One region of the Akkermansia sp. RCC_12PD genome, then DNA from elsewhere that is predicted to be linked to it. Evidence: riboswitches for the same ligand, from Rfam matches in the RefSeq annotation. Region 1 holds a riboswitch; the other holds the start of a gene.
The links. A riboswitch is a leader RNA that binds a small molecule or an ion and turns the genes downstream of it on or off. The one in region 1 is predicted to bind cobalamin.
Positions count from the first base shown of each region.

Region 2: another riboswitch for cobalamin. It lies ahead of V3C20_RS05505 (ribonucleoside triphosphate reductase); the one in region 1 lies ahead of V3C20_RS00260 (TonB-dependent receptor).

Region 1 covers NZ_CP143889.1:70,353-75,318, reverse strand. Annotated here, with positions in the region: gene V3C20_RS00270 (cobyric acid synthase) at 1-458, opposite strand, end outside; gene V3C20_RS00265 (hypothetical protein) at 455-1,015, opposite strand; cobalamin riboswitch at 1,532-1,668, shown strand; gene V3C20_RS00260 (TonB-dependent receptor) at 1,705-3,711, shown strand; gene V3C20_RS00255 (ABC transporter substrate-binding protein) at 3,861-4,966, shown strand, end outside.
Region 2 covers NZ_CP143889.1:1,323,938-1,328,903, reverse strand. Annotated here, with positions in the region: gene V3C20_RS05515 (phosphoethanolamine transferase) at 1-711, shown strand, start outside; gene V3C20_RS05510 (glycoside hydrolase family 88 protein) at 755-2,926, opposite strand; cobalamin riboswitch at 3,358-3,542, shown strand; gene V3C20_RS05505 (ribonucleoside triphosphate reductase) at 3,692-4,966, shown strand, end outside.

The sequences.
Region 1 (4,966 bases):
GTTTCCTGTTCTTCCCCTTCATGATTTGTTCCGGCGCGTTCCGCCAGAGCGGCCAGAGAGGGAGTAAAAGACGTTTTCTCTCCGGAAGGAACGGAGTCAATTTCCACTCCGTGGCACAGGCAGGCCAGCCTGTATTCGGAAAAGGCAGGTTCCGGAATGACGGCACGTTTCAGGTTCAGGGCGCGGGGAAGGGCATGAATCAGCTCGTTGGCCCCGTTTCCGAAGACGAAGCATTCCGGAAGCAGACCGTAGTGCAAGGCGGCTTTTTCTCTCAGTTCCTGCATGTCCGGAGAAGGGTAGGGCGTGACGCCGTTCATGGCGCGCCACAGGGCGGACGTGATGAATTCCGGGGGGCCTTCCGGTCTCAGGTTGACGCTGAAGTCCAGAATGTCGCGTTCGGGGCGCCGGGCATCCGCCGCCAGGGATTTCAGGTTTCCTCCGTGTGAAAAGTCGTTCATGCCGTTGTTGTTAAAGCTGTATGGCCTGCGTGTGGAACCAGCAGGGCCGCCGCCTGCTGCGGGGAAAGACGGGTGGTGTCTATCTCCAGGTCGTAAAAGAGCCCTTCATGAATGGACGTGTGCTGCCGCAGGACGTGGAAGACATCCGCTTTCCGGTCCGTGCGGGCATGTTCCCGGCGGACCAGTTCTTCCACGTCGCAGGCGACTTTCACAAGGAGCAGTTTCGCTCCCCCGCATTGGCTCCGGAGTTCCTCCGTCCAGTCCGGAGATTCTCCGATCACATGGTCCACCAGAACGAAGGGCGCGTGCAGGGAGGCCCGGAATACGGTTTCATGAAAAGACCGGACGAGTTCCGGTCCTGTCTTGCGGACGGCGTGGATCAGATGCATGCCGCCCATTCCGTTGGCATCCAGGAAATCATCCACGGAAAGGAGGACGGAGCCGGCAGGAAGCAGGGACAGCAGTGCCTTGCACAGGCTGGTTTTGCCGGAACTGGAAGCCCCGTTGAAGATAAAGATGCGCCCGGGATGTTGAAAAGGGGACGGAGGGCGGATCATGGGCACATCATGTTCCGGCGGGGAATGCAATGACAAGACAAAAATGGCGGTGCGGTTCCGGAGGCTTTCTGGGTTTGCCGGGTAAAAAGGGAATGGGAAATTGTCCGTTTGTCCATGCGCGGAACAGAGAGAAATGCTCCTCCGTGTTCCGGAAGGGATTGAGCAGCGGGACTGGAGATTTCCATTCCGGGCAGAGATGGGGCGGAAAAAATGATGGAAGATGTGGCCGCCCAAAAGATGCTCCTGTTTTTTCATCAGTGGAACGTAAAAGTTTTTTAGCCGCTGGAATTCCTTTTCTTTATATTTGATTTGGAAAATAAGTTATTTATAATCAATTATTAATTTTTTGTCTTCCGGGCTTCCCTGGAAGAAACGTCTTACGGAGGAGGCAGGCCGGCCAGAAGAGGCAAGATTCCGGGAAAATCCATCCAGTGACGAAATGTTCAAAGAAAATTTTTTTTGTCTTGTCATGGTGGGGGCTTTGGTATTTCATCCATCCCATGAGCCCTTATGGGAAGGGCTACAGACCTCAGGGACGCCCGTAGCCGGGCAGGAAATAGATGGGGAATACCGGTGCAAATCCGGAGCGGTACCGCCACTGTAAGCAGAATATCCTGCAAGCCAGAAAACCAGCCTCAGGGGGTTGTCCAAACTGTCCGGCGAGTTACCGGACGTAAGGCGTTACAACCATGCTTTATACCAAGAAAGCCCTTCAGATGGGCGCTATTGCCGTTGGCCTTGCCGCGTTTGCGGGCCAGTCCTCTCTTGCAGAATCCGTCAACAAGGAAGACGCCAAGCCCGTCGCCAGGACGGAAACCATGCAGGTCATGCCTGAACTGACCATGGCGTCCCACTTCGTGGGCGTGCCGTACAACCGTTCCGGCGTTTCCGTTTCCGTGATCAATCCGGAAGAATTCCAGAAAGAAGGAATTGAAACTCTGACGGGAGCTCTTTCCCAGACGCCCGGCGTGTTCACGCTGGACGGCGGCGGCACCTGGCAGCGCGGTTCCGTGAGCAACACCGTCATCCGCGGAATGAACAAGGATACCTACACCCTGACGATGGTTGACGGCATGCGCATCAGCGATGTCAACATGTCCGGCAACAAGCTGCTGGGCATCACCAATCTCTTTACGGTGGGCAATGTGGAAGTGGTGAAGGGCGCCCAGGGCGCCGTGTTCGGTTCCGGAGCCATTGGCGGCGTAGTTGCCATGGATACGCCGGAAGGGGAAGGCGACCCGGTGACGAGAATTTTTGCGGAGGCCGGTTCCTTTGGAACGTTCAACAGCTACGTGACGTCTTCCGGCAAGATCAAGAAATTGTCCTACTTTGTGGGCGTGGGTTTTGAAACCACGGAAAACGATCCCACGATTTATGATTCCATTTATGACAACAGGACGGGCATGAACGATTTCCGCCAGTGGCAGGAAGCTTTGCGCCTGGGTTATGACGTCAACGACAAGGTGAAGCTCAGCTTTACCTACCGACGCCTGGACTCCTATTTTGAATATCCCACTCCGTATGTGGATTACAATCAGTGGCCCGCCGTGCCGGACTCCCACCTGTACAATACGGAAGACAAAAACCGCAGCAACCTGATCACCGGCCGCGTGGATGCGGAACTCAGCAAGTTGTGGTCCACCAGCTTCATGGTGGGACATTACAACATGAATTATTCCACCCACACGCCGGAATACGACTTCCAGCCCAACGTGATGCGGAACCGCCGTTTCCAGACGGAATGGCGCAATGCACTCACCTGGAACAAGCAGTGGACGACGATCGCCGGGATGGCTTGGGACCGATCCGCCTACACGAGCGAAAACAATTACGTGTCCAAGGACGAATGGCAAAGCACGCTGGCGTTTTTCGCGGAACAGATGTGGGCCCCCACGGACAATTTTGACGCCAGCGTGGCATTGCGTCTGGAGCATGATTCCGTGTGGAACAACCATTTCACCTGGCGCTATTCCAATTCCTGGAAGGTGACGGGCAAGGATTCCCCCACCCGCATTTTCGGTTCCGTGGGTTCCGGCTTCCGGGCTCCCACGTATTTTGAGCAGTATGCCGCCAATTACGGCTACGTAGGCAATCCCGATCTGGACATTTCCAAGTCCCTGGGCGGCGACCTGGGCGTGGAACAGCGCCTGGCGGACAACCATTACGCTTCCGTGACGGGGTTCTGGACCCGCATCAATGATGAAATCGGCACTAGGTCCGTAGGTACCTGGCCGGATTCCTACACCACGTACGCGAATTATTCCCATGCCACCTCCTACGGTGTGGAAGTCGCCTTCAAGGGACAGTTCAAGGATGCCTGGAACAGCGGCTATTACGCCAATTACACGTTCACGATGCCCAAGCGCGATTCCATCGGCAGTTACGAAACCCGCCAGATGGCCAACACCGCCCGCCACACCATCAATGCGGAAATCCACACTTCCCCGCTTGAGAAACTGACGGTAGGCTTTGGCGTGACGTCCGCAATGGGCCGCACGGACTACAACTACGCCCGCCTGGACAATTTCTTCACGGCGCGCGTGTTCGCCAGGTACCAAGTTACGGACAACGTAGCCCTACATGTGCGCGTGGAAAACCTGTTCGATCAGAATTTCATCATCACGAACGACTACAACTTTGGTCCCCGCCAGGCCCGCGGACTGGGCGTCTTCGGCGGTGTGACGGTCGAATTCTAAACTCTCTCCAGCGTTAATTGTTGATTGCACCCCCATCTTCCGTTTTGCGGACTGTTTCAGGCGAAGGAAACTGTTCCGGGCGGAGGATGGGGATTTTCTTTTTCATTAGGACCGGATATAGGTTAAAAGAGGGCGGGTAATCGTTGATCGTGTTTCGCTGGCTGTCCATTCTGGGGGCATTGCTCCTGGCCGTGTTCATAGGGGGGGTGTTTTACTTCTCCCACCGGGAATCCGCGGTCTGGAACGAGGGGGCCGGGAATACCGACGACCGGGGGATGCCGGCTGTGTTTGACGGATTTGTAGAACGCTGGAACAGGTCCGTGGAAAGGGAACTGCTCCGGGAACTGGCGGGAGGGGAGCAACAGAAAGAACTGCTGGCCGTTTCCCGCGGGGAAGGCGACGGCCGCCGTCTGGCGGAACGTGCGCGTTCCGTGGAGCGCCTCAGGAGAAGGCTGGAGCAGGGGGATCATATTCGTATGCTTCCTCTGGAAAAGATGCCCCCCGGCCTGGAATGGCACACGGGCATGGAGGAACCGGAGATCGGGGACCCCCGCGCCGTGAAGGGCGGCCAGGTCCGGCTGTGGATCAATACGCCGTTCCCCGGCACCTTGCGGGCTTTCGGTCCCGGCAGCGAGAATTTTTTCAATTATTCCGCGATTGACAACGTGTGGATTCCTCTCGTGGGGCTGCATCCGGAAACTTCCCGTCCCATACCGGGGCTGGCGGACCGCTGGGCCGTTTCCGCGGATGGGCGCACTGTTTTTTATCATTTGGATCCTGAAGCGGCCTATTCGGACGGACGGCCCGTGCGTGTGGAGGATTTTTTGCTGAATATCTGCCTGCGCACGTCGGACGCCGCCAGGGACCCTTTCTGGACAGCCCTGTTCCGCTCCACGTTCGACCGGATCACCGTGTACGGAGATTCCGTCATTGCGCTCACCGTGCCGTCTCCGCGGCCTCTGCTGCCTTACATGGCCTGTGTGGATTTTCATCCGGCGCATCCCGGTTTTTACCATGATTTCAATGCGCTGTTTCTGGAACGCTACCAGTGGAAGGCCGCGCCGAACACGGGCGGGTACGTGGTGGTGCCCGGAAAAATCCGGCAGGGAGAGCGCATCACTCTTGCCCGGGTGAAGGATTGGTGGGCGAAGGATAGAAAGTATTACCGCTATTCCTGCAATGCGGACCAGGTGGAGCATGTTTTTGTAAACCTGGAGAACAAGGCGATTGAGATGTTCCGGCGCGGGGATCTGGA
Region 2 (4,966 bases), 1.3 Mb from region 1:
CTGAACGGGGATTCCGTGCACGACTATTCCCTGGGCATCCTGACCCGGAACTGCCGGGTGCAGAAACAAACGCCGCCGCTTCACCGGACACCGGACATGATGCAGGAGCGCACTTCCCTGGTAATGGAGGGATGTCTGGGAGAGTACGGGAACGCCAGACAACTGTACGTCATTTACAACGAGGGCAGCCACATGGCGTTTTCCTATCCGGAAAAAGCCGCCCGTTTCACTCCGGCCCGCTGCAACATGGACGACCCCAAGGCGCATCTGGATGAAACGATCAATGCCTACGACAATTCCATCGTGGACCTTGACGCCTCCGTGCACCGCATGATCAGCCGGCTGAAAGACCGGCCCGCTATTTATTTCTACTGTTCCGACCACGGCGTGGCCCTGGGAGAAAAAGGGAAAATGTTCCAGGGCCACACTCTCCCCTGTGTTTACCGCCCTGCCATGTTCGTCTGGTATTCGGACGCTTTCGCCGCGCGTTACCCGGACATGGTGCGCGCCCTGAAGGCCAACCGCCTGAAAGCCGTTTCACACGACCATATTTTCCATACCCTCCTGTCCCTGGCGGCCATCCGCTCAGAGACCGTGCGGCCGGAATTGAACCTGGCCGCCCCGCAGGCAAAAGAAACCGCCGTTCCCATCCAGCCGGAAGTGCTGGCGGACTGGCAGCCGTTCGCAACGGCCACGGCAGCCAGCCTGTGAAGGAAACCACGACATTCTGCGATAAAACGGCGCCCGCCGGAACTCAACGCACTTTTACCTGGAGCGGAGTCCGGATGCAATCGCGGACGCGGCGCACCTCTTTTTCCCATTGTTCAGCGGACTTGACGGGAGAAGCCTTGCTCCATACCGCCCCCATGTACCAGTCAAAGGAATTCCCGCTCTTCATGGAGCGGGTCCAGTAGGAGCATCCCTCTCCATCCTCCGCGGCGCCATCCGGCGCCCACGGCACCATAACAGCGGTTCCGAAACAGCCGTTATCCTCCTTGGGCCTGCTCCATGCGGCCATGATTCCGGCTTCACGGTCCGCCGTGACAACTTCATAACTGTTCCTTTTCTTCCCGGTATCCAGGCCAGCACCGACTCGGATTTCCGAAGAATTGCCCCCGTTCAGAGTCACGGAACTTCTTACCCTTGTGAAATGGCTTCCGGCATCCAGAGTCACCTTCCTGGTCTCGACAGCCTTCATTCCTCCTCCCACGTTCCACGGCGCGTAACTTACTTCAAAAGCGGTCTGAACAGGTCCGTTGTACAGGGTCCGTACCTTGGCCCAGTTGCCGGAAACATGGGCTTTCCCGTCTCTGAATACGGCAATGCCGCCGCATCCGCGTCCGGGCCCCACATTGTACATGTCCAGTCCGTTGCCGTGGTCACGGTGATAATCTCCCTTCTTGTAAAATTCATTAATTACAGGCACCCCTGCCTTCTTGCTCCATACGTCCGTTCCGCTGGAAACAAGCCCCTCCCCCTCCGGCGCAGGCCTGGAAACTGCCGGACCGTAAATACGGTGGGCCGTACGGTCGTTTTCCCACGCAAAATCGTCCAGCCGCTCCGGCACATGACGACTGAAGCACACCCCTTCCACAGGAGCGGCATCCAGGGAGGAATTCTCCAGAATCCAGAAATCGCGGGACGCTCCCGCGCGGAAATTGCTCTGGAACAGCAGGGTGTCCATCCTGCCGTCTCCGTCGGTATCCGCCAGCTGGTGAACGATCACGCAGCCGTTGCGCACATCAAACACGCGCAGCCGGGAAGAATCCCGCCCTTTTCCGGGATTCCACGGAACGGACACCGTTTCCCGGGGTCGGAAAACATTCAAGGGATTGGTGACGGAAACGGTTTTCCGACGCGGATGATCTTGACGAATCACCCATTTGCGCAGTTCGCAGCCGGCCAGCAGATAGGCTCCGGAACCGTACACTTCCGTATCATTCCCGGAATAATGACCCGGCTTGTCCGCGATCGGCTGCACCCAGCCCAGCGCTCCCTCCGCATTCACGGCGCCGCAGGCCGCCTGCCATGCCTTCCGGATAACGGGCAAATATTCCTTTTCATCCAGATAACCCTGGTTCACGCCCCACATCATCCCGTACATGATAAAAAGGGTGCCGCTCATTTCCTTCAAGGGCGGTTCGGCGGGGTCCATCAGGCTGGCGTGCCAGGAGCCGTCGGGAGACTGGCATTTCTTCAATGCCGCCGCCATGCGCTTGAGCAGGTCCACGTAAAAGTGACGTGTGGGCCAGTCCTGCGGCATGTCCTGCAGAATCATCGGCAGTCCGGCAATTACCCAGCCGTTTCCGCGGCTCCAGAACATCTTTTTCCCGTTGGCCGCCGGAATGGTGAAGTAGCGGGAATCCCGGTAAAACAGGCCTTCCTTCTTATCGAACAAATAATCGTATGCGGCCTTGTATTCCCGGTCCATGAACTCCAGATACCGGCGGTCCCCGGTATAGGCCGCCAGCTTCGCGAATACGGGGGGCGCCATGAACAGGGCGTCCGACCAGCACCAGCGGTCCTGGCATCCGGGCGTCTGGAATTCAAGGGAAGCGGAAGAGGGCCGGGCCATCACCTTATCCAGAACGGCCCGGATCTTTTCGGCGGCGGCGGGGTTTTCATCCTCCATGGCCATTTCCATCCAGGCATGGCCGATCGCATGGTCATCCGCATGGTAAGGCCGTTTCAGAATGCCCCATTGGCTGCCTTCCCCGACCGTCCTCACGGTTTGAAGCTTCATGCTCTGCGGATTGGCCAGGGCATACTGCATCAGGCCGGAATAAAATGCCCCATAGGTCCAATGCAAATGGGAACGCTTGACAGGATGGGCTATCTGCCAGGCTGCTACAAGTTCAAGATTTTCCTTGATGGTTTTTTCCTTCCAGTCCGCAGGAGCGCCGGAAGCAACTCTGAATACGGACAAAAAGAACAGAAACAGAACCAGTATGCTTTGTTGCAGCCTGTTGAATGAGAAAGAAAATCCTTGCATACTCATATATACAAACAAACCAGTTTTAAAATTTCTTCCTTAATCATTTTTCGGAATTATATGAAATAATCCCGCAGAATCGTTTTACCCCTTTAATGATAGCGTTTGAATGATAAACGCAGAAGTTTGATGGCGCCGTCCAATCAGTTGATATGCATAACCCGGACGGATCAGGCAAGACAAAAGTAAAACAAAGAACCCGTAATTTTTGATCCATTTTCTCATGCCGTCCTCAGGGAAGCCCTTCCGGGCACATATGGTGTCATGACGAAGGCGGATGCCGTATTTTCAATCATCCGCTTCCAATATTATACAATATGTTGTATAATAAAAATATTTAATACATTATTTGCACATTTTCCTTGCAGCCCTATATGTTCTATGGTTCATTGCATTTCAGCGCAGGTAACGGAAGACGGTGAAAATCCGTCGCGGACGCGCCGCTGTAACCGGTAGACGATGGACCGGACACTGATTGCCAGTTAATCGGGAAGTCTCCATCACATGTCGCACCGGGAGCCAGAAGACGACCTGATGCTGCCGTATCTCCCATCCCGCGGACAGGATGAACATACGCACAGGTTTCCTCGTGTACCGCTTTCCAGACGGGCTGCACGCGGCTTCCCCTGCTTATGATTTTCCAGGCTTGTGCCAGGCTCGCGGATGAGCGGTCATCATCCTTTCAAGCGAGACATCACCATGGCGACAAGCATCATCAAACGTTCCGGAAAGAAGGAACCATATCAGGGCTACAAGATCGAGGAAGCCATTAAAAAGGCGTTCCACAGTTCCGGCACTGTTTACAACCGCGCCATTTATGAAGAGGTGGAGGCCAAGCTGGGCCACCAGGACAACGCAACCGTGGAGGAAATCCAGGACCTGATTGAACGGGCTCTGTTCCGCTGCGGATATTTTGAAACCGCCAAGGCTTTCATCACCTACCGCTTCCTGCACAAGATGCAGCGCGAACAGATTGCCGGCCTGTATTCCGGCAATACGTATGTGGACTGCAAGCTGACGGTGGAGGAATACATCGGCCAGAGCGACTGGCGCATCGCCGCCAACTCCAACACCACATATTCCAATGCCGGGCTGATCAACAACACCGCTGGCAAGGTGATCGCCAACTATTGGCTGGACCAAGTCTATTCCGCACGGGAAGGCACCGCCCATCGGGAAGGGGACTACCACATTCACGACCTGGACTGCCTGACGGGCTACTGCGCGGGCTGGAGCCTGCGCAACCTTCTGAATGAAGGGTTCAACGGCGTGCGCAGCCGCGTAAACAGCCGGCCTCCCCGCCACTTCCGGGAAGCCCTGGGCCAGATGGCCAATTTCCTGGGCATTCTGCAGAGCGAATGGGCCGGAGCCCAGGCGTTCAGCTCCTTTGATACTTTCCTGGCCCCTTACGTTTTCAAGGACCAGGCGGACTTCACCCGCATCAAGAAGGACATCCGCAGCTTCGTGTACAACCTGAATGTACCTTCCCGCTGGGGGCAGTCCCCCTTCACCAACGTAACGATCGACTGGACTGTTCCGCGCGACCTTCAGGACCAGGCCCCTTTCAGTGGCGGAGAACACCTGTTTGAAGGAGTGGAAGACCCCGCCCTGCTCCTCCTAGCGAAGGAACGCGGGGTGAACAGTCTGACTGAATTGACCTACAAGCACTTCCAGAAGGAAATGAACCTGATCAACAAGGCCTTCTATGAAGTGCTCACGGAAGGCGACAGCACGGGGCAGCCCTTCACGTTCCCCATTCCCACGGTCAACATCACGGAAGACTTCGACTGGGAAGGGGAAAACGTCCCGCTCCTGTTTGAAAATGCTGCCAAGATAGGCTCCTCCTACTTCCAGAACTTCATCGGCAGCCAGTACACTGTCAATGAAAACGGGGAACGCGTGCCTGACGAACGGGCCTACAAGCCGGACGCCGTGCGTTCCATGTGCTGCCGCCTCCAGCTGGACCTGCGGGAA